4 regions of the Streptomyces sp. NPDC044044 genome follow, and region 1 is predicted to be linked to each of the others. Evidence: riboswitches for the same ligand, from Rfam matches in the RefSeq annotation. Region 1 holds a riboswitch; each other region holds the start of a gene.

The links. A riboswitch is a leader RNA that binds a small molecule or an ion and turns the genes downstream of it on or off. The one in region 1 is predicted to bind cyclic di-AMP.
Region 2: it holds a riboswitch for cyclic di-AMP, as region 1 does, so the genes downstream of both, AC07AG_RS22025 (transglycosylase family protein) here and AC07AG_RS01070 (C40 family peptidase) in region 1, are expected to answer to the same signal.
Region 3: it holds a riboswitch for cyclic di-AMP, as region 1 does, so the genes downstream of both, AC07AG_RS42360 (M23 family metallopeptidase) here and AC07AG_RS01070 (C40 family peptidase) in region 1, are expected to answer to the same signal.
Region 4: it holds a riboswitch for cyclic di-AMP, as region 1 does, so the genes downstream of both, AC07AG_RS11595 (C40 family peptidase) here and AC07AG_RS01070 (C40 family peptidase) in region 1, are expected to answer to the same signal.

Annotation. Positions count from the first base shown of each region.
Region 1 covers NZ_JBWKFG010000001.1:227,037-232,641, reverse strand. The annotation lists gene AC07AG_RS01085 (amidase) at 1-879, opposite strand, end outside; gene AC07AG_RS01080 (ATP-dependent Clp protease proteolytic subunit) at 1,158-1,793, shown strand; gene AC07AG_RS01075 (hypothetical protein) at 1,801-2,109, shown strand; cyclic di-AMP (ydaO/yuaA leader) riboswitch at 2,474-2,637, shown strand; gene AC07AG_RS01070 (C40 family peptidase) at 2,641-3,114, shown strand; gene AC07AG_RS01065 (DUF6328 family protein) at 3,254-3,814, shown strand; gene AC07AG_RS01060 (LysE family translocator) at 3,792-4,421, opposite strand; gene AC07AG_RS01055 (LysR family transcriptional regulator) at 4,552-5,463, shown strand; gene AC07AG_RS01050 (ATP-binding protein) at 5,452-5,605, opposite strand, start outside.
Region 2 covers NZ_JBWKFG010000005.1:606,534-612,138, reverse strand. The annotation lists gene AC07AG_RS22035 (FtsB family cell division protein) at 1-25, opposite strand, end outside; gene eno (phosphopyruvate hydratase) at 116-1,402, opposite strand; gene AC07AG_RS22025 (transglycosylase family protein) at 1,691-2,401, opposite strand; cyclic di-AMP (ydaO/yuaA leader) riboswitch at 2,405-2,596, opposite strand; gene AC07AG_RS22020 (transglycosylase family protein) at 2,778-3,770, opposite strand; gene AC07AG_RS22015 (cytochrome P450 family protein) at 3,907-5,283, opposite strand; gene AC07AG_RS22010 (nucleoside triphosphate pyrophosphohydrolase) at 5,429-5,605, opposite strand, start outside.
Region 3 covers NZ_JBWKFG010000020.1:3,104-8,708, reverse strand. The annotation lists gene AC07AG_RS42370 (PrsW family intramembrane metalloprotease) at 10-1,365, shown strand; gene AC07AG_RS42365 (aldo/keto reductase) at 1,362-2,306, opposite strand; gene AC07AG_RS42360 (M23 family metallopeptidase) at 2,439-3,524, opposite strand; cyclic di-AMP (ydaO/yuaA leader) riboswitch at 3,536-3,682, opposite strand; gene AC07AG_RS42355 (PP2C family protein-serine/threonine phosphatase) at 3,904-5,127, opposite strand; tRNA gene AC07AG_RS42350 (tRNA-Met) at 5,282-5,355, opposite strand; gene AC07AG_RS42345 (alginate lyase family protein) at 5,434-5,605, opposite strand, start outside.
Region 4 covers NZ_JBWKFG010000003.1:140,611-146,215, forward strand. The annotation lists gene AC07AG_RS11575 (LuxR C-terminal-related transcriptional regulator) at 1-35, shown strand, start outside; gene AC07AG_RS11580 (hypothetical protein) at 85-717, opposite strand; gene AC07AG_RS11585 (C40 family peptidase) at 836-1,879, opposite strand; gene AC07AG_RS11590 (hypothetical protein) at 2,200-2,553, shown strand; gene AC07AG_RS11595 (C40 family peptidase) at 2,646-3,848, opposite strand; cyclic di-AMP (ydaO/yuaA leader) riboswitch at 3,857-4,013, opposite strand; gene AC07AG_RS11600 (ATP-dependent DNA helicase) at 4,257-5,605, shown strand, end outside.

The DNA.
Region 1 (5,605 bases):
CAGGTCCGGCGACCAGGCGATCCGAAGGCCCGTCAGATCCCGTTCAAGTGACCCGCCGAACGCGCTCCCCGGCGTCTCCAGGGCGATCGGCGAGCGCGGGTCGGGCCCGGCGACGACGGAGAGAAGCAGCGCCGCGTCGGCGACCGTGCGCGCCATCGGCCCCTGCACGGCCATCGTCGACCACGGGGCGGTGTCCGGCCAGCTCGGCACGCGGCCCGGCGAGGGGCGCAGGCCCACCACGTTGCAGAACGACGCGGGATTGCGCAGCGAACCGCCCATGTCGCTGCCGTCGGCCAGGGGGTGCATGCCGCACGCGAGCGCGGCCGCCGCTCCCCCGCTGCTGCCGCCCGCCGACCGCCGGAGGTCGTACGGGTTGCGGGTGGCCCCGAATACCGGGTTGAAGGTGTGCGAACCGGCCGCGAACTCGGGCACGTTGGTCTTGCCGATGGTGATCGCCCCGGCGGCGCGGATGCGCTCGACGATCAGCTCGTCGTGATCCGGGACGTTGTCGGCGAGGAGCGGTGTGCCGTAGGTGGTCCGGATGCCGCGGGTGTCGTGGGTGTCCTTGTGGGCGACGGGCAGACCGTGCAGCGGGCCGAGCGGTGCGCCGCGCGCGGTTTGTTCGTCGGCGGTGCGCGCCTCGTCGAGCGCGCGCTCGGCCGCCAGGGTCACCACGGCGTTCACGGCGCCGTTGACCTGCTCGATCCGGTCCAGGTGCGCCTGGACGACCTCGCGTGCGGACAGCTCGCGGGTGCGGATTTTGGCGGCGAGTTCGCGGGCGGTGAGCCGGACGAGCTCGGCGGCTTCGGGCACTTGCTGCGCGCCCAGGTCTTCGGGGACTTGGTGGGCTCGGTGGCCTTGGTGGGCTTCAGGGCTCATACGACGCTTTCGACTCGGGGCGGCCTGCGCCTGCTCGGGGCGGTCGGCGGCTCGCGGCTGAGGCCGTGACGAGGCGGAGTATGCCCACGTCACCGCGTCGGCCATCCGGTCCCGCACGCTGCGGCCCTCGCGTTCAGCGAGCGGCTGAAACACGTCGCATCTGTTGACTCCGGCAGATCACCCGAACATGCTCCTCACGACGAGGTTACGTACGTCCTGTACATTTTTTACAGACGCCCTTGGGGAGCAGCCGGCCCCCGGCAGAGGAGAGACGCGCCATGAACCGACCCATCGCCCGCCATGTCCTGCCCGAGTTCACCGAGCGCACCAGCGCGGGGCGCCGGACCCTCGACCCGTACTCGAAGCTGCTGGAGGAACGCATCGTCTTCCTGGGCACGCCGATCGACGACACCTCGGCCAACGACGTGATGGCGCAGTTCATGCACCTCGAACACGCGGCGCCGGACCGCGACATCGCGCTCTACATCAACTCCCCCGGCGGCTCGTTCAGTGCGATGACGGCGATCTACGACACGATTCAGTTCGTCACCTGCGACGTGGAGACGACCTGCCTGGGGCAGGCGGCGTCGGCGGCGGCCGTCCTCCTTGCCGCGGGCACACCCGGCAAGCGGTTCGCGCTGCCCGGCTCCCGCGTGTTGATCCATCAGCCGTCGCTCGCCGAGCCGATCCAGGGCCAGGCGACCGACTTGGCGATCCAGGCCGACGAACTCCTGCGCACCCGCGCCGCCCTGGAGAGGCTGCTGGTCCAACACACCGGCCAGAGCCCACAACGCGTCGCGGCCGACATCGAGCGGTACAAGATCCTCAGCGCCACCGAGGCAGTCGACTACGGCCTGGTGGACAGGCTCATCACGAGCCGCAAGTCGTCCCTCCGCGCCCCGGACGCACGGTGATCAGCCGATGCTGCCACCCGAACTTCCCCCACTGCCCGCACTCACCCGCGCCGAGGGCGAGTTGATCGACCGGTATCTCGAAGTGGTCGACCTGGTGGGCCGGATCAACCCCGCCCGCGCCTCGGACACCTACGGCGGACTGCGCGCCGCCCAGGCCCTGGTCGGCAGCGCGACCGCCCTGCGGGACGCACTGACGCTCATGCACCAGCGGGGCGAGAGCGCCGTGCACGCCCCGACGTTGGCACGAGCGCTGCGTGTGCTCGACGGGGAGCGTCGCGCGGGCCGGGTCACCGTGCCACCCCCGTCGGCATCCTGAGCACCCGTCACCCCCGCTGCCAAATCCCGAAGCGCCCGGGTCCGGTCTCAAACGAACCAAACGGGCTACCTCGTTCGGCGTAGACAATCGTCATTATTTGAGACGTCTTCAGTTGCGTCAGAGGTGTACGCGATGGCCGGAATTACTCGTTCCGGTGCTGGTCGAACGATCGCCTGGTGACGCCTCCCGATCCCGAATCCGACCTTGTCCACCCGAACGGTTCAGCCGTGAGGAGCCTCACAAAACGCCGTTTCGGCTCGGAATTCCACCCCTTGACGGGTCAAGATCCCTTCCGACGACAAGCCCCCGCCACAGCGGCGGGGCGGTCCGGGCGGACGCCGAGTCCTGCCGCCGCCCGGATGACCGGTCGACATCGGTGCATCGGCAGGAGTGGAGGACCCAGGCATGACGGGTCGGTCCGGAAGGTCCGGACGCCGACCCTTGGGGTGAAGCCGCACACCGCGGCCGGGCAACTTCGCCAGCCCGAATCCGACAGGTCATCCTTCACAGGCGGTTGACGAAGGGTTGCGCATGACCGCGCTGAATCATGTTCCGTCGCTGCTCACCAGGGCCGGTTCCGTATCGGCCCTCACGCTCGCCGTCGTAGGCGGCACCCTCGTGGCCCCCGGGCTCACGTCGGAAGCAGAGGCCGCGACACACGGGACCAAGGCGCTCAAGATCGCTGCCTCCAAGAAGGGCTCTCCGTACGGCTACGGAGCCGTGGGGCCACACCGGTTCGACTGCTCGGGCCTGACGCTCTACTCGTTCAAGCGCACGGGCAAGAAGCTGCCGCGCACCGCCGCGCAGCAGTACAACAAGACCCGCCACGTCTCGGCGTCGAAGCGATCCCGCGGCGACCTGGTCTTCTTCCACTCCGGCCGGAGCGTCTACCACGTCGGCATCTACGCCGGGAAGGGCAAGATCTGGCACGCGCCCAAGAGGGGGACCGTCGTGCGCCTCGAGAAGATCTGGACGAAGAGCGTCTCGTACGGCCGGGTGCGCTGACAGCCCGCCACTGACCGTCGACCGCAGACCTGTCGGAGGGCGGCGGCGGTGGCCGCACGGCCGCTGCCGCCGCTCGACCGGCCCTCCGGTCGGCGCGCCCGACGGGCGGGGAGCGCGTCGACGCGGATACTCGGTCGCCATGTCCGAAAACAACGGTGCCCGCTCCACGGGTGAGTCCTCCGACGCCCGCAACGAGACGACGCTCGAACGCGCCGACCGGAACTTCTCCGAGATCCTCCAGGAACTGCGCGTCACGCAGGCCGGGGTGCAGATCCTCTTCGCGTTCCTGCTGACGCTCGCCTTCACCGAGCGCTTCACCTCGCTCGACACGGTGCAGCGCACCACGTACGTGACCACGCTGCTGCTCGCGGTCCTGTCCGCCGCGCTGTTCACCGCGCCGGCCGCCGTGCACAGGTCGCTGTTCGGGCAGCACTCCAAGCCGCGGATCGTGCGGGTGTCGTCCCGTCTCGCCGGCATCGGCATGGCGGTCCTGGTGTTCGCGCTCGCCGGTTCCGTACTTCTGGTCGTGGACGTGGCCGTGGGCCGCACCGGCGGGATCATCGCGAGCGCGGGCACGCTGGTGGTGTGCGCGGGCCTGTGGGGCCTGCTTCCCGTTCTGGTGCGCGGCGCGGACAAGGGCCGGGACCCGGAACCGGACACCGGCGCGTCGGACGGCGTCAGGCCATCAGGGCCTCGGTGAGGAGCACCAGGCCGAGGACGCTCAGCGCGACGCCTGTGCCGCCCTCGATCGCGCGGGCCGTACGCGGCCTGCGCAGCCGGCGGCCAAGACGGTCCACCAGGAGCGCGACGACCGGGAACCACACCAGGGCCAGGACCACGATGATCGACGCGAGCAGCAGTGTCCTGGGCATCGCGGGGCTGCCCGCGGGCACGAACTGGGGCAGGACGCTGAGGAAGGTGATCGGCGCCTTGGGGTTGAGGGCGTTGGTGAGGAACCCCTGCCGCAGGCTGCCCCCGGCCGCGGGCTGTTCCGCGCCGTCCGGCGCACCGGAACTCGCCAGGGGCCGCGCCGCCGACCGCAGCGCGCGATACCCGAGGTACAGCACATAGGCACCGCCGAGGACCTGCAGCGCCCGGAACAGCGTGGGAACCGCCGTGAGGACCGCGGCGACCCCGGCCACCGCGAGCGCCGTGTGCACCAGGAGCCCGCCCGCGACACCGATCGCGCAGGTGACCCCGGCGCGGCGGGAGGCGAGGGAGTTGCGCACCACGACGGCGAAGTCGGCCCCCGGCATGGCGACCATGCCCGCGGCGACTCCCGTGAAGGCGACCAGTTGAGCGTCCATGGCCGCCAGCCTGCCGTTCTTCTGCCTTCAGCGGGTATGTGGAATATCCTGGATCTGCCTAAAGCAGGCGTTTAGCCCCACGCCGGCGGACAGCCCCCACCGCCCGTCGGCTCCTGCACCGGGAGACACCATGTACGACCCGACGCGGCTCGCCGCACTGGTGGCGGTCTCCGAGGCCGGGTCGATCACTCGCGCCGCCGAGCGCCTCGGCTACACCGTGCCCGCCCTCTCCCAGCAGCTGGCCAAGCTCGAACGCGAGGCGGGCACCGCGCTCCTGGTCCGCCACCACCGCGGGGCGCGGCTGACCGGCGCGGGCGAGCTGCTGCTCGCGCGGGCGCGCCGGGTCCTGGACGAGATGGAGCAGGCCCGGCACGAACTGGCCCAGCTGGCGGGCCTGTCCGGCGGCAGGCTGCGCGTGGGGACCTTCGCCACCGCCGGGATCCATCTGGTGCCGCCCGCGCTGACCGCGTTCCGCCGCGCCCATCCGGACGTCGACCTGACGGTACGGGACTATGAACCGCCGCTCGGCGTCGCGGCCGTGGCTGCGGGCGAGGTCGACCTGGCCCTCACGCACACGTACGAGCCCGCGGATCCGGTGGCGCTGCCCGCGGCCGTGACCGCGGAGCCGATCCTGGTCGAGGAGCTGGTCCTGGTGACCTCGCCCGGCCACGCGCTGGCGAGCGCGTCGTCGCGGCTGCCTCTGACCGAGCTCGCCGGGCAGCCGCTGATCAGCATGGCGCCGACGCATCCGCCACGGCAGGGCGTGGAGTCCGCGCTCGTACGGGCCGGGGCCACGCCTTCGGTCCTGGTCGAGACCCCGGGGTACGCGCTGGTGTGCGCGCTGGTCAGCGCCGGGCTCGGCGTCGCCGTCGTACCGGAGATGGTGGCGAGGACGGCGGCCACCCCGGTGGGGGTCAGGCCGCTTGAGCCAGGGGATCTTCGCCGCACGATCTCGGTCGTCCACCGCACCGACGAGTCACACCCCGCGGCGGACACCTTCAGGGCCCTGCTCCGTGGGGCCTTCGGACGCTCACCGGGGTGAGGGCGAGGGGGCCGCTGTCCCGCCGCGGACGGGCGCGGTCCACGGCAGCGCGATCCAGACCGTCTTGCCGCCCTCGGGGGTGGGCGTGACCGAAAGCCTGCCGCCGCACTCCATGGTCAGCCAGCGGATGATCACCAGACCT
Region 2 (5,605 bases), on a different contig from region 1:
ACCGGTCCCGGTCCTTCACGGCCATGTCCCCGCCTCCCGTTCACACGCGCGTACGTCCCCGCACACGGTACGGGACCGAGTACGGGGACGTACGTAACTACAGCGTGGCTACGGCTCAGCCCTTGAAGCGCGGGAAGGCGCTGCGACCGGCGTAGACGGCCGCGTCGTCGAGGATCTCCTCGATGCGGAGCAGCTGGTTGTACTTGGCGACACGCTCGGAGCGGGCCGGGGCGCCGGTCTTGATCTGGCCGCAGTTGGTGGCGACGGCGAGGTCGGCGATGGTGACGTCCTCGGTCTCACCGGAGCGGTGCGACATCATGCACTTGAAGCCGCTGCGCTGGGCCATCTCGACCGCGTCGAGCGTCTCGGTCAGCGAACCGATCTGGTTGACCTTCACCAGAAGGGCGTTGGCCGACTTCTCCTCGATGCCACGGGCCAGGCGCTCCGGGTTGGTGACGAACAGGTCGTCACCCACGAGCTGGACCTTCTCGCCGAGCTTCTCGGTGATGACGTTCCAGCCGGCCCAGTCGTCCTCGAACAGCGGGTCCTCGATGGAGACGAGCGGGTACGAGGCGACGAGCTCCTCGTAGTACTCGGTCATCTCGGCGGCCGAGCGGGACTTGCCCTCGAACTCGTACTTGCCGTCCTTGTAGAACTCGGACGCGGCGACGTCGAGCGCGAGCGCGACCTGCTCGCCGGGGACGTAACCGGCCTGCTTGATGGCCTCGAGGATGAGGTCGAGCGCGGCGCGGTTGGAGTCCAGGTTCGGGGCGAAGCCGCCCTCGTCGCCCAGGCCGGTGGAGAGGCCCTTGTCCTTCAGGACCTTCTTCAGCGTGTGGTAGACCTCGGTGCCCCAGCGCAGGGCCTCGGAGAACGACTCGGCGCCGATCGGCGCGATCATGAACTCCTGGATGTCGACGTTCGAGTCGGCGTGCGACCCGCCGTTCAGGATGTTCATCATCGGAACGGGCAGCAGGTGCGCGTTCGGGCCGCCGAGGTAGCGGAAGAGCGGGAGGTCGGAGGCCTCCGACGCGGCGTGCGCGACGGCGAGCGAGACGCCGAGGATGGCGTTGGCGCCGAGCGAGCCCTTGTTGTCGGTGGCGTCGAGGTCGAACATCGCCTGGTCGATCAGGCGCTGCTCGGTCGCGTCGTACCCGACGAGCTCCGGGCCGATCTGCTCGATGACGGCGAGGACGGCCTTCTCCACGCCCTTGCCCTGGTAACGGTTGGGGTCACCGTCACGGAGTTCGATGGCCTCGAAAGCACCGGTGGAAGCACCGGACGGAACGGCGGCACGACCCGTGCTGCCGTCGTCGAGGCCGACCTCGACCTCGACCGTGGGGTTGCCTCGGGAGTCCAGGATTTCCCGGGCTACGACGACGTCGATGGACGGCACGAGCATCTCCTTCTGGGATGTGACGCGGGTACGCGGGGCGTTGGCCTCGCGGACACGAGCCTAACCGGCTCCCGGGCAACAGCCAGCCGAGCGACCGTCCTGTGGACAAACCGAGAGCAAAAAGTTTCCGAACGGAACAAAGCGGTGCGGACAAAAAGAACCCCGCCCCGGTGCGTACGGGGGATACGCGCACCGGGACGGGGTGGACCCGTGCCCCGAAGGGGCGCGGGGAACTGCGCGAGCAACGACGACGCGCCTGCAGAGAAGCAAGCCCCGCGAGGCGCCCCGCCAGAACTAGCTGAGGTGCAGCTGCTGGCCCGGGTAGATCATGTCGGCGTTGTCGATGATGTCGCCGTTGAGCTTGTACACCTTGTGCCAGCCGCCCTTGACGTCCTTCGCCTCGGCGATCTTGGAGAGGGTGTCACCCTTCTTGACCTTGTACTCGCCGTCGCCCTTCTTGACCGTCTTGCCGGTCGGGGTCTCGACGGTCTTCTTGGACTCGGTCTTCGGGGCCGGGGCCTCGGCCTTCGGAGCGGCCTGCTGCGGCTGCTCGGTCTGGGTGCTGGGCTGGCTCTTCGGCTGCTCCTGGGTCTGCTGCGGGGCGCTCTCCTGCGCACCGCCACCCTCGTTGGACGCACCCGAGAGGCCGACGCCGCAGCTCGGCCAGGCACCCTTGCCCTGGCCCGCGAGGACCTTCTCGCCTATCTCGATCTGCTGGGCCTTGGAGGCCTTGTCGGCGGTGGGCGCGTACTTCGTGCCGCCGTACGCGGCCCAGGTGGAGGACGAGAACTGCAGTCCGCCCGTGTAGCCGTTGCCGGTGTTGATGGACCAGTTGCCGCCGGACTCGCACTGGGCGACGGCGTCCCACTCGGAGTTGGTCGCGGCGGAGGCCGAGCCGGCCGCCATCAGCGGGGCGGCGACCGCTACACCGGTGACGCCGGCGAGCGTGGCGACACGGGTGGCCTTGGACGGGCGGCGGTGCTTGCCCTTGCTGGAAAACAGCATGAGTGATCCCCTCACCGACGCCTGCGAGGTGAGCTGTCGGGTTCGGGCCGATGAAGTTGCCCGGCCGCGCTTCCTGAGCGCGGCTTAACCCCTAGCCGTTCCCGTCCGTCTCTCCGCATCGCTCTCGCGATGCTGAACGGCCGGGCCCGGCGGAAACCTTGGTTCCCCCGCTCCTGCCTACGGCGCTTGCGCGACGACTGTTCCCGAACGGCCGTTGGCAGGACTCGGCGTACCGACCGGCGGGGCCCGCTGTGGCGAGCGGTCACGACCGTAGACATGCGATCGGCCGAAACTCAAAGACGATCAGGGCTTCTGAGACCCATCTCTCACTTGCGCCAATTGGGACATCAAGCGCAAAGCGACTCGCCAACTACCCCTACTTTTCGCCCAAATCGAGGCTCTGACCGGGAAGGATGAGATCGGGGTCGGAGCCGACCGACTTCTCGTTCTCCTCGTACAGCTCGGCCCACCCGCCCTTCACGTCGAGGTCGTCCGCGATGCCCCAGAGGCTGTCTCCGGACCGGACCGTGTACGTCCCGTCGGAGCCGTCCTTCTGACGCTCGTCGCCACGGGACGCGTGCCGGCCCGAACCCTCGCGAGCGGTGCCGTCGGAGGCCTTGTCGTCCGCGCTGCCGCCGCGGTGACGGCCTTCGCCCCCACCGGCCGGGGACGTGGGGGCGGGCGAAGCCTCGTCGTTCTGCCCGGACTTGCCCGAGTCGCCGGACTCATCCGTCTCACCCGACTTGCCCGGCTCACCCGACTCGTCGTGATTCTTGTCTCGCGCCTCGTCGTCGGCGCCGGGCTTCTCGGAAGGCTTCTCCGAGGGCTTGTCCGAAGACTTGGCGCTGTCCGAGGAGTCGGCCGACTCGCTCGGCGACGCACTCGACTCGCCCGACTCGCCCGACTCACCGTCACCGGGCTCGGTCGACTCCGACGGCTCGTCCGACGGCACCGTGGTGATCGGGGCGCCGGGGTCGACGTCGGCGGCGGCGCCGTCCTGGGTGAGACCGGCGATCGGCGCGCAGCTGGGCCAGGCGCTGGTCCCCTGGTCGTCGAGGACCTTCTCGGCGACGGAGATCTGCTGCGAACGGCTGGCCTGATCGGCGCTCGGCGCGAAGTCGAGGCCGCCGTAGTCCTCCCAGACCTGCTGCGAGAACTGGAGCCCTCCGTAGTAGCCGTTGCCGGCGTCCGCGCTCCAGGAGCCGCCGCTCTCGCACTCCGCGAGCTTGTCCCACGTGGCGGTGTCCGCCGCGCTCGCACTGGTGGCGCCGAGCAGCGGGATGGCGATGGCCGATCCTGCGACTCCTGCCGCGACGATCAGGGCCGGGGCCTGGCGGGGGCGTCGGTGACGACCATTGCCGGAGAGCATGCGGTTGCCTTTCGCGTGACTGGAGCGACGACTGCGACACGGGATGCCGAGTCGTCGGTGAACGTAGCGGCAGTCGAACGCTTGTCACAAGTCGATGCAGCGGAGATCACGTGAAAGTCACAGTCTTGACGGTCCGTCAGCTAAACGTCGTTTCCGGGGTCGAATCTTTGCTCTGCTGTGCGGGTGTGAACTCCACGGGCAGCGTGCGGAGTCCGCGCATGATGAGCCCGCCGCGCCATCTCAAATCACCAGGTTCCGCCGCGAGTCGCAGGTCAGGGAGGCGCCGCAGAAGAGTCGCGAGGGCGGCCTGCCCTTCGAGCCGGGCGAGCGGTGCGCCGAGACAGTAATGAATGCCATGGCCGTAGCCGAGGTGTTGGTTGTCGCGGCGGGAGAGGTCGAGCGTGTCCGGCCGGTCGAAGCGTTCGGGGTCACGATCGGCGGCGGCGAGGACGACGAGGACGGGGTCGCCTGCGGCGATCTCCTCGCCTCCGATGGTCAGCGGCTCGGTGGCGAACCGCCACGTGGCGAGTTCGACGGGACCGTCGAAGCGGAGGAGTTCCTCAAGGCCGGTCTCCAGGAGGCCGGTGTCGCCGTCCCTGAGGGAGTTCTGGAGCCGCTCACGCTGCTCGGGGTGGGTGAGGAGGGCGTAGGTGCCGTTGCCGATGAGATTGACGGTGGTCTCGAACCCGGCGAAGAGAAGGATGAAGGCCATCGCGGCGGCCTCGTTCTCGGTGAGGTGCTCGCCGTGGTCCGAGGCGCGGATGAGTCCGGAGATGAGGTCGTCTCCGGGTTCGAGGCGCTTGCGGTGGATCAGCTCGGCGAGGTAACCGCGCATCTTCTTCACGGACCGGGCGACCCCGCCCCTGGGCCCTCCGCCGTGGCGGATCATCATCCCCGCCCAGTCACGGAAGTCGTCCTGGTCCTCGCGGGGCACGCCGAGCAGGTCGCAGATCGCGTAGATGGGGAGCGGGAAGGCGAAGTCGTGGATGAGGTCGGCTTCCCCCTTCTCCGCGAACTGGTCGATGAGCCGGTCGGTCAACTCCTGCACGCGGGGCGCGAATTCGGCGATACGGCGGGGCGTGAAGGCCTTGGAGACGAGGCGGCGCAGGCGGGTGTGGTCCGGCGGGTCGATGTTGAGCAGGTGCGTCATCAGGTTCGCGCTGCGTTCGCCCGGGATGCCGGTCTTGCTCTTCGCGTGCGCGGGCTCGCCGTGATGGGCGGGGTTCTTGCTGAGCCGCTGGTCGGCGAGCGCCTGCTTGGCGTCGACGTACCGGGTGACCAGCCAGGCCTCCACGCCACTGGGCAGCCGGGTCTTGCGCACGGGGGCGTGCTCGCGGAGCCAGGCGTAGGCGGGGTAGGGGTCGGTGGCGAACTCCCACGAGAAGAGTTCTGGCCCCTGGGCCTCGGGCGGGGTGGCCCCTGCGGGGTCTGGCCCCTGGGCCTCGGGCGGGGTTGCCCCCGCGGGGCAGGCTGTGGGGGGTCCCTCTGCGGGGGTGGGCGGCTGGTCTTGCATGGGTTGACCGTATCCGGGGTCGGCGGGCTTCTTCCCCCGGGCCCGGACGGCATCAGGCCGCTCCGAAGCCTTGCGTGCCCTCATCACCGGCTCCGCCGAGTTCGTCCTCAAACGCCGGACGGGCTGAAATACCTGAAGCCCCCGGCTAAGCCCCAGAGCCCTCCGCCGCCAGCACCGCATCCCGATAAGCCCGCGCCGCGCCCCGCAGCGCCGCCTCCGGGTCGGTCCCCTCTGTCTCCGCGCGCAGGGCCAGCGCGAGGAGTTCGTAGCCGATTCCCTCACCCGCGGGCAGGGGCACCTCAAGGCCCGCCGTCCGTACCCG
Region 3 (5,605 bases), on a different contig from region 1:
CCGCACCCGATGCCCCCCGCTGGGCCCGCCGGGCTGCGGCACGCGCGCTGGTGGCAGCGGCGGGCGATACGCGCGGCCGCCCTGGTCACGCTGCTCGCCCTGTCCGGCCTGGTCATCCTGGCCCTGGTCAGGGAACAGACCGGCACCGAAGGCTTCCTGGTCGGGCTCGGCCTCGCGACACTTCCCGTGCCGCTCCTGGTGGCCGCCTTCCGCTGGCTGCAACGGGTCCAGCCGGGCCCCTGGCGGAACCTCCTCTTCGCCTTCTCCTGGGGTGCCTGCGCGGCCGCCCTCATAGCGATCGTCGCGAACAGCTTCGCGACCCGCTGGATAGCCACCGCCACGGCCGACCCCACCAGCGCGGACACCCTCGGCGCGACGGTCATAGCGCCGATCGTCGAGGAGAGCGCGAAAGCCGCGGCCGTGCTGCTCGTCTTCCTCTTCCGCAGACGCGAGTTCACCGGAATCGTCGACGGCGTGGTGATCGCCGGAGTGACCGCGACCGGCTTCGCGTTCACCGAGAACATCCTCTATCTCGGCAGCGCCTTCGGCACCGACCAGATCAACGGCGGCACCGGGCTCGCGTCCGTGACGGCGGCGACCTTCTTCGTACGCGTCGTGATGTCGCCCTTCGCGCACCCGCTCTTCACCGTGCTCACCGGCATCGGCTTCGGTATCGCCGCGCTCAGCGCGGAGCGCCAGAACTGGCGCCGCGTCCTGCTCCCGGTCGGCGGACTCCTCCTGGCGATGGGCCTGCACGCCCTGTGGAACGGCTCGGCGGCCTTCGGGGACTACGGCTTCTTCGCCGTGTACGCGCTCTTCATGCTGCCCGCCTTCGGCCTGCTCACCTGGCTGGTGATCTGGATCAGACAGCGCGGCCTGCGCATCGTGCGGGCCGAACTGCCCGCGTACGCGCTCGCGGGCTGGCTCACCGCGCCCGAGCCGTACGCCCTCGGCACGATGCGCGCCCGCACCCTCGCCCGCGACTACGCCTCGTACACCCAGGGCAAGGCCGCGGCGCGCACGGTCGCCCAGTACGAGACGTACGCGACGTCTCTCGCGCTCCTTCGCCACCGTGGGCGCAAGGGCCGCGCCGGCGCCGACTTCGTCGTACGGGAGCGGGAGTTGCTGCACGCGCTGTGGGAGCGCCGCGAGGCGGCACGGCCCGCCCTGGCGTACGCGGCACGCGCGACGGCACCGGTGTTCGTCCCGATGCCGCCGCCGTACGGATACCGGCAGCCGTACCCGCAGGCGTATCCACAGTCCTATCCGCACCAGCACCAGCACCAGCCCCCGTACGGATATCCGTACGCACAACCGGCGATGCCCTACCCCGCGTACAACCCCTACAACGGCCAGGGCCTCTAGGCGGAAGCCTTCGTCAGCGCCGACACCTCGGCGTCCGTCAGCTCGAACTCCCCCACCGCGAGCAGCGCGGGCAGCTGCTCGACCGTACGGGCGGAGGCGATCGGCGCCGCCACCGTCGGCTGCGCCGCGAGCCACGCGAGGGCCACGGTCGCGACCTCGGCGCCGCGCTCCTGGGCGACCTGGTCGAGGGCGGCGAGCACCCGCGGGCCGCGCTCCGTCTCCAGGTGCTTGCCCGCGCCCTCGGCCCGCGCGCTGTCGACCTTCGCACCCGGGCGGTACTTGCCGGTCAGGAAGCCGGAGGCGAGCGCGTAGTACGGGACGGCGGCCAGGCCGGAGCGCGAGGCGACCTGTTCAAGGGTGCCCTCGTACGTGTCGCGCGAGACGAGGTTGTAGTGCGGCTGGAGCGCCGAGTAGCGGGCGAGGCCCTCGCGGTCGGAGAAGTCGAGGAACTCCTGGAGCCGGTCGGCGCTCACGTTCGAGGCGGCGATCGCGCGCACCTTGCCGGACGTGACCAGCTCGTCGAGCGCGCCGATGATCTCCTCGACCGGGACGGACGGGTCGTCGTAGTGCGTGTAATAGAGGTCGATGTAGTCGGTGCGCAGGCGGCGCAGCGACTCCTCGGCACCGGACTTGATGGTGTTCGCGGACAGGCCCTTGTAGTCGGGGTGGGCGCCGACCTTGGTGGCGAGTACGACGTCGGAGCGGTTGCCGCGCGCGGCGAGCCAGTTGCCGATGACGGTCTCGGACTCCCCGCCCTTGTTGCCGGGCACCCAGGCCGAGTAGACGTCGGCGGTGTCGATGAAGTTGCCGCCGGCGGCGGTGTAGGCGTCGAGCACGGTGAAGGACTGCGCCTCGTCGGCCGTCCAGCCGAAGACGTTGCCGCCCAGGGCGAGCGGGAAGACCTCGAGGTCGGACGAGCCAAGCTTGCGGAGAGAAGTCATACGGGGATCAACGCCCTTGCGGACCGCGGAATTCCGTCGAGCGACCCGGGCACGGGGAGGAGCGGGCATGCCGAACCGGCAGCCCTGGCGTCGGGGGGTTGTCGCCAGGACCGCCGGGGTTCTGGGGCTTCCTCAGAGGGACTGGCCCTTGCCGCGCAGCCACGCCGCCGGGTCGACCCCGGTGGAGTCGCCGCCCGGGTGGACCTCCAGGTGGAGGTGCGCGCCGGTGACGTTGCCGGTCGCGCCGACGCGGCCGATGGTCTCGCCGGTGGTGACCTTCTGGCCCGCGCTGACGTTCATCGAGGACTGGTGGCAGAACCACAGCTCGGTGCCGTCGTCGAGTTCGAGGATCGTGCGGTAGCCGTACGCCCCCGCCCAGCCGGCCTCCTTGATGGTGCCGGAGTGGATGGCCTTGATGGGCGTGCCCGTCGGAGCGGCGAAGTCCAGGCCGGTGTGGTAGCCGGAGGACCACATGGAGCCGGGCTGACCGAAGGTGCCGGTGAGCGTGTACGAGGCGACGGGGAGGGTGTAGCTCTTCGCGAGCTTGGCCAGGCGCTCCGCCTCGGCCTTGCGCTTGGCCTCCGCCTCGGCCTTCTTCTTCGCGGCGGCCTTCTCGGCGGCGATCTTCTTCTCGGCCGCGGTCTGCTTGGCGGCGGCCTGTTCGGCGGCCTGCTTGACGGCGGCTTCCTCGGCCGCCTTCTGGACCGCGTCGTCCGCCTGGTCCTGCTGGTTCTCGGCCTGCTCCATGATGCGGGCCCGCAGTGCCTCTCCGGCGTCCGTGGTGCCCTGCTCGGCGTCGGCGGTGCTGACCCCGGCGGCGCTCAGGGGCGCGGCGGCGACGATCACGCCGCCGTCCGCGGCGGCGGAGTCGGAGGAGTCGTCGGATATCAAGGACCCCACGCCCGGAAGCGACTTGGCCTCCGGCAGCGAGTCCGTGACGGCCGAGAGGTCCGGCATCTCGATGGAGACCGGGGGCTTGCCGCCCTGCGCGGTGGCGATGCCGCCCGCGCCGACTGCGGCGATGACGCCTACGCCGAGAACTGTGGAGCTGCGGGCGAGCCCGCCACCGCCCCGCTTGTGGACGCGGTGCCTGCCGCGGACGGGGCGAATGGACTCCTCGGTGGGATTCCATTCCTCCCAGGAACTGTCTTCGTACCCACCGAAGTCGTCGTCATTCGGTACGTACGCGCCTTGGGGGGCAGGGCGGTTGGACGCCACTGGGGCGCACTCCTTTCCTTCCTTCTCGCCTACCGGGTTAGCTGACGGGTTCGGAGCAGGAAGGTCTCCTACGAACACCTGGCACGGATGCACAGATGCCCGATTCACCCCAATTAGTGGTTCCCCGGCTCCCTTTCGGGATTAGGCGCGTGCGCGCGGAGCCGACTCGAGTGACGGCTGGGACGACCGCGCTGCGTTATCGAACGTTAATAGACAGCGGGGCCGTATTCCAAGCCGTTCCGACTGATCGTTAACGCCTTTGGCCCGTACTTAACGGGACACGGGGGTGCGGAACGGGGCGAGTTGACGCCACTTCTTCACACACCGGAGCTTCACACTTCCTTGACAGTACGTCAGTTGTTATGCGGAGTGGTGTTCTTCAGTCACGGCCGGTGACATCGATCTCCGCGTCGACCCCGCCCTCGGTCCCCGCATCGCCCGTCACCAACGGCCGCCGCACCGCGAGCAGCGCCATGTCGTCGGTCGTGCCGCCCCCGGTGTGCCTGCGCACCTCTTCGGTGAGCGTGGCGAGGAGGGCGTCCGGGCCGTTGGGTCCGGGGAAGATGCGGCCCCCGAGCCGGGTGGCCGCGTCGTAGAACTCGCCCCGGCTGTCACGCGCCTCGGAGAGCCCGTCGGTGTACAGGAGCAGCATCGCCCCCGGCGGGAACTCCGTCTCGTCCGCACGGTCCGGCCAGGCACCAAGATCGCCCATCCCCAGCGGCAGCGCGGGCTCGGTCGCGGACAGCACGCACAGCCGCCCGTCGCCGCGCAGGAGCAGCGGTCCCGGGTGCCCGCGGTTGATGAGGCGCACGAGACCGTCGCCGTGCGAGATCTCCGCCAGGACGGCGGTGGTGAACCCCTCGAAGGCGTCGAGCCCGTCGCGCCGCGTGCCCTCGCGCGCAAGAGCACGCTCCAGCCGCTGGGCCACCGCCTCCAGCGTGGCCTCCTGCTCGGCGGCCTCCCGGAACGCCCCGATGACGACGGCGACGGCCGCCACCGCGCCCATCCCCTTGCCCCGTACGTCACCGACGATGACGCGCACGCCGTGCGGGGTGTCCTGCACGGCGTACAGATCGCCCCCGATGAACGCGTCGGCCTCAGCGGCCTCGTACCGCGCCGCGACGTCGAGACCGCCGATCCGGGGGTCCGGCTGCGGCAGCACGGCGCGCTGGGCGGCCTCGGCGATGGAGCGGGCGGAGGCGAGCTGTTTGTCGCTGCGGCGCTGGACGCGGTTGATGACGACGGCGAGCACGGCGACGGTCGTCACCGTGATCAGTTCGGTGACGGCTTCGACGTCGGTGGTGGTGTTGGTCTTGAAGTGCAGGGCGAGCACGGCCGCGCAGGAGCCGGCGCCGATGAGGGTGGTGCTGATCAGCGAGTAGAAGGGGGCCGCGATGAGCGGGGCGGCGGTGAAGAGGGGCGCGGCGGTGAAGGCGGGCGGGGTCGCGATGTCGTAGACGACCCCGGCGACGATGAGCAGCAGCGGAAGGGCCCGCACGAGCGCCCGCTCATGCCGGACATCGGGAGCCTCGCCCCCACCACTTCCTCCTCGCAGCCCCACCGGTCTTCTCCTGCCGAATCCCGCGGCCAGGACCAGATCCATGACCACGCTCAACCAGGGTTCCCAAAGCGGCGGCGCGGGGCGACCGGTGTGGGCCGACGGAGTGACGAGGGAGCGACGAGAGAGCAACGAGGGAACGACGGGGAAAACGCCGAAGGCCCGGATCCATTTCTGGATCCGGGCCTTCGGTCTTTAGTAGCGGGGACAGGATTTGAACCTGCGACCTCTGGGTTATGAGCCCAGCGAGCTACCGAGCTGCTCCACCCCGCGCCGTTGAATGCAACTCTACGCCATCAGGGGGAGTGAAAGCGAACCGGTTGAGAACCACCGGCGAACGGAGCCCGCCGCTCACGCGTTCTCGGCGTGCGTCAGCGTCTCCCAGGCCACGAACAGGTCGTCCGTCCCCTCGGGCCGCTGCGCGCGCGTGAACCTCTCCGTCTGCGGAAGCTCCAGCTTCAGCCGGTCCCGCAGGTGATTGAGGCCGACCTCGGTGTCGGGCCCCATGTCGCGCTGCACCTTG
Region 4 (5,605 bases), on a different contig from region 1:
TGACGCGGTGGGCGACGGCGCGTCGGCTGGTCTGACGGTCGGGCCGGTCCCGGCTCAGTGGTGCGCCGGCGGCCGGGCCCTGGCTCAGCGGTGCGCGTTGTTCGTCACCGGGCCCAACTTCCGTATCGCCCAGCGGTAGTGGCCCACTGCCTTGGTGGCGCCGATGAGGCCCGTCAGCCACAGGATGAGGCCCGTGCCCATGCCGAGTACGACGTCGCCGTACGAGTCCCGTCCCGGCTCGGCGTAGGCGGCGGCCGCGAAGGACGCCCACAGGCCGAGCGCGCACACGAGGAGGGACGAGAGGAGCCAGCAGAGGCTGAGGCCGGGGGAGCGGAGGGCGGAGTCCGATGCCGGGTGGCTGTCCAGCGCAAGCCAGCTGTCGGTGAGTTCGCGGGCCTTGCGGTCGTTGCGAATGCCGACGACCACGCCGAACACGCAGGGGGCGATGGCCCCGAGGCCGAGGACCGCGCAGAGCGGGCCCATGACGATGGCCGTCGGATCGTGGTCCTCGATCATCTCGAGCGGCACCGTCAGAAGCGCCCAGCCGATGACGCAGCCGAGCCCGAACAGCCAGAGCAGCAGGATCCGGTGCAGCCCCAGGCTCCGCCTGCGCAGTTCATCGAGCGCCATGCCGCGGTCGTGCAGGAGCGCGTTCCGGTCCGGCCAGGTGCGCAGATAGGCAGGCGGCGGGGGCGGCGGCAGCGTACGGCGGGGCATGCCCCTGACAGTACCTGCGGGCCCGCGCGGCTCTTCAACCCGCCCGCGCGGCCCTTCACCGCACCAGTGCGGTCCTCCACTGCACCAGTGCGGTCCTCCACCGCACCCGCGTGACCCATCACGCCACCCGCGCCGCCCCCGCGAAGGGCATCTGGCTGATCGGCGCGAGGCGTACTGGTGCGCTCGGGTTCGGGGCGTGGATCATCTGGCCGTTGCCCACGTAGAGGCCGACGTGGCTGATGCCCTGGTAGAAGAAGACCAGGTCGCCGGGCTGGAGTTGGGAGCGCGGGATCCGCTCGCCCGCGGCGATCTGCGCGTACGTCGTGCGCGGCAGGTCGACCCCCGCCGACCGGTAGGCGGCCTGGGTGAGCCCGGAGCAGTCGAACGCGTCGGGGCCGGTGGCTCCCCACACGTACGGGCTGCCGAGCGCCTTGTGCGCGTACGCGACGGCCGCTGCGGCACGGGAGTTGGGAGCCTTGGCTGTACCGCCCGAGGCGCCGTCGCGGGCCTCCGTGCGGGACGCCCTGTCCTCGCCCGTGAGCTTCGCGCGCTGGTCGCCGGTGAGCTGCGACAGGAGCCGCTTGGCCGTGTCCAGCTTTCCGTTGACCGTCTTCTTGTGCTTCTTCAGCTCCGCCTGGCGCGACTTGAGGTGCGCGAGGGTGTCGTCGGCCTCGGTGTGCAGCTGGTCGATCCCCTGCAGCTGCTTCCGCACGCCGGTGACGGCCGCGGCCTGGCGGCTGTCCGCCCGGTCGGCGAGCGCGGCGCGCTCGAGGTACTGGTCGGGGTCGGAGGAGAGCGCGAGCTGGACGGCCGGGTCGATGCCGCCGCTGCGGTACTGCGCCGCGGCGATCGAACCGAGGCCCTCGCGCGCCGAGTTGAGCTTCTGCGTCTTGCGGGCCGCCTCGTCGCGCAGCTCGCCCAGCGACTTCTCGGCGCTCTCGGCCTTCTCCTTGGCGCCGTTGTACTTCTCGGTGGCGATCTCCGCCTCGCGGTAGAGCGCGTCGACCTTGGACTTCACCTCGGCCGGGCTGAGCCGCGGGTCGGCGTGTCCCGTTCCGTCGAAGGCGGTGGCTGTTGCGGCCCCGGCGAGGGCGATGGTGGCGGCGGTGCGGGCCGTATGGCCACTGAGCGAGCGCTGTTTGGGCTTGCGGTGCGCTGCCACGAAGGGGGCTCCTTAAGGTTCCGGCGGCGGCCCGCACAGGGGGAGCGGACCGCCGCCGGATTCTCGGCGGTGGTGTCCGACTGCCGCCCCTGGTCCGGGCGGCGGTGGGGAGCCGGGCACCTGACGAAGGACGCTAAACCTGGGCGTCACGGGTTGGTGACGGAATGCGTGCAACTGACGGAAGTGTTATGGAAGGTGACCGTATGTGACTGCGTCATTCGTCAGACCGCACGTCCTTCGCGTATGCGTGTGACCGATGCGGCGCTTGTGGCCCACCTGGCTACGGAGTGGTGATAAGGCCCCGGCTAGGCTCCGGAACCATGGACGTTCTCACCCATCTCTTCGTCGGCCTGCACATCATCGGCATCGCCTCCCTCCTGGGCGGCTTCCTCACTCAGATGAAGCAGATGGGCCAGGGCACGGCCCGCTTCAACCCGGCGATGCTGCACGGCGCGCTGACGATGCTCGTCACGGGCGTCATCCTGGTGGGCCTCAACCAGGCGGACGACAACCCGGTCAACAACGTCAAGATCGGCATCAAGATGGCCGTGCTGATCGTGATCCTCGCGCTCGTCTATGTGAAACGGGATGAGGAGAAGGTGGACAAGGGGATGTTCGGCGCCGTCGGGCTGCTGACCGTCGCGAACATCTTCATCGCGGTGCTGTGGACCTGAGCCGACCCGCAGAAGCACGGAAAACGGCCCTCCACGCGCGCGTGGAGGGCCGTTTTCTCGTGTGTGGCGTCTTGCGGCGTCTCGAATGACGGTTACGCGGGCCGCACCACGCTGTGGATCGGCATGTAGTAGATCGACTCGACGCGGACGTTCGCGCCCGGCTTCGGGGCGTGGATCATCTTGCCGTCGCCGATGTAGATCCCTACGTGGCTGATGTCGTCGTAGAAGAAGACCAGGTCACCCGGCTTTGCGTCGGCGGTCTTCACGGTCGTGCCGACCTTCACCTGGTCCCACGTAGTACGCGGCAGGGAGATCCCCGCGGCCTTCCACGCGTCCTGGGTGAGCCCGGAGCAGTCGTAGGAGTCGGGGCCGGTGGCGCCCCACACGTACGGCTTGCCGATCTGCGCCTCCGCGAAGTTGATGACCTTCGCGGCCTTCGTCGCGTAACCGCTGTCCGTGTCGCCGGAGCCGGAGCCGGAGCCGGAACCCGTGCCGGAGCCGGTGCCGGTGCCGGAGTCCGGGGTCTCCTTGTTCTCCTCGCGCTCCTTCGCCGCGGCCTCTTCCGCCGCCTTGCGCTTGGCCTCCGCCTCGGCCTCCTGCTTGCGGGCCAGCTCGGCGGCCTTGCGCTTGGCCTCTTCTTCCTTCTTCTTCTCGATCGCCGCGAGCCGCGCCTTCTCCTCGGCGGTCAGCTCCGAGAGCATCGTGCGCGCCTGGCCCAGCTTCTTCTGGACGGTCTGCTTGCTCGTCCTGAGGTCGTCCCGCGAGTCGCTCAGCGTCTCCAGGCTCTTGGTGGCCTTGGCGCGCTGCTTCGTCGCCGAGGCCTGCTCGGTCTGGTAGTCGTCGACCGCCTTCTTCTGGCGCGCGGTCAGCCGGTCCGACAGGTGATTCTGGTCGAAGTACCCCTGCGGGTCGTCGGCGAGCATCATTGTGGCGGTCTCGGAGACGGCGCCGGTGCGGTACTGGGCGGCGGCGAACGCGCCCAGCTCCTGGCGGGCCTCGTTCAGCTTGTCGGCGCGCTTGGCCACGTCGTCGAGAAGGGTGTCGACCTTCTTGCGCTGCTTGTCGGTGCGCTCCTTGGCCGAGTTGTACTTCTGCGTGGCCACGCCCGCCTGGTGGTAGAGGTCGTCGACCTTTTTCTGGACCTCTTCGAGGCTGGGCTTCTGCGGCGCGGACGGTGCGGCTTGCGCGCTCTGTGACAGGAGGGCCACGGAGGTGAGGGCCGCCGTCGTGATGCCGAGGGCGGGAGTGGCGCGTAGGCCGGCAATGCGGGTCCGCGGCTTGCGGTGCGACGCCAAGGGAGGCGACTCCTTCCGTAGACCGCCTACCGGGTTAGCTGTCGGGTTCGGGCGGATGGTTCCGGAAGGTTGCCCTACAGTCCCGTACTTCGTACGGGACCGATTCACCCCAAGTTCATCGTGGGTCCCCGGCTCCGAGGAGATCGAACTCGGCGGAGGCCACCCGTTCCCGGCGGGGTTCGCCGGTGGGAGTACGAGCGGCCTGCGGAGCACGCTAGCCAACTCGTGTGGTCCGTGTGAAGGTTGATGTTCGATATGCCCGATACATTTTCGTTACTTTACGAAGCTCTTGACGCGGGCACGCCGTGCCATGGCGGAGCGTGACCGTCCGCGCTCGGGGCGTAGGTGCAGTGACGTGGCCGGAACCCGGGGCGGGTTGTCAGTGGGGCCGCCTAGACTCGGGAGGCGATGAGCAGCCTCTTTGATGACAGCTTCCTGGCGGACCTCAAGCCCTCGCGGGCTTCGGAGGAAGAGCACCCGCCGCCGCCCGAGGACAGTGCCCCGGAATCCATTCCGGATGATCTGTTCGACGGGAAGTTCGACGCGCCCGCGCCCCGGGACGCGCACTATCGCGGAGGTGCCCCGCGCCCCGTGCTCGACCCGGCGGCCCTGCTCGACGGACTGAACGAGAACCAGCGCGCGGCCGTCGTGCACGCGGACACCCCGCTGCTCATCGTCGCGGGCGCGGGCTCGGGCAAGACCCGGGTCCTCACGCACCGCATCGCGTATCTCCTGGCCGAGCGGCACGTGCACCCGGGGCAGATCCTGGCGATCACGTTCACGAACAAGGCCGCGGGCGAGATGAAGGAGCGCGTCGAGCAGCTCGTCGGGCCGCGGGCCAACGCGATGTGGGTGTCGACCTTCCACAGCGCGTGCGTGCGGATACTGCGCCGCGAGTCGAAGACGATCGGCTTCACCTCATCCTTCTCGATCTACGACGCCGCCGACTCCAAGCGCCTGATGGCACTGGTCTGCCGCGACCTGGACATCGACCCGAAGAAGTTCCCGCCGAAGTCCTTCAGTGCCAAGATCTCGAACCTGAAGAACGAGCTGATCGACGAGGAGACCTTCGCCGGTCAGGCCGCCGACGGCTTCGAGCGGACCCTCGCCCAGGCGTACGCGATGTACCAGTCGCGCCTGCGCGAGGCGAACGCCCTCGACTTCGACGACCTGATCATGACGACGGTCAACATGTTCCGCGCGTTCCCGGACGTCGCCGAGCACTACCGCCGCCGCTTCCGGCACGTGATGGTCGACGAGTACCAGGACACGAACCACGCCCAGTACGCCCTGGTGCGCGAGCTGGTGGGCCCCTCCGGGGGCGAGGGTGACGACCCCGCCGAGCTGTGCGTCGTGGGTGACGCGGACCAGTCGATCTACGCCTTCCGCGGCGCCACGATCCGCAACATCCTCCAGTTCGAGGAGGACTACCCGAACGCGACGACGATCCTCCTGGAGCAGAACTACCGCTCCACGCAGACGATCCTGACCGCCGCCAACGCCGTCATCGAGCGCAACGAAAGCCGCCGCCCCAAGAACCTGTGGACCAACGCGGGCGCGGGCGCGGGCATCACCGGCTATGTGGCCGACACCGAGCACGACGAGGCGCAGTTCGTCGCCGACGAGATCGACCGGCTCACCGACGCGGGCGACGCGAAGGCGGGCGACGTCGCGATCTTCTACCGGACGAACGCGCAGTCCCGTGTCTTCGAAGAGATCTTCATCCGCGTCGGCCTGCCGTACAAGGTCGTCGGCGG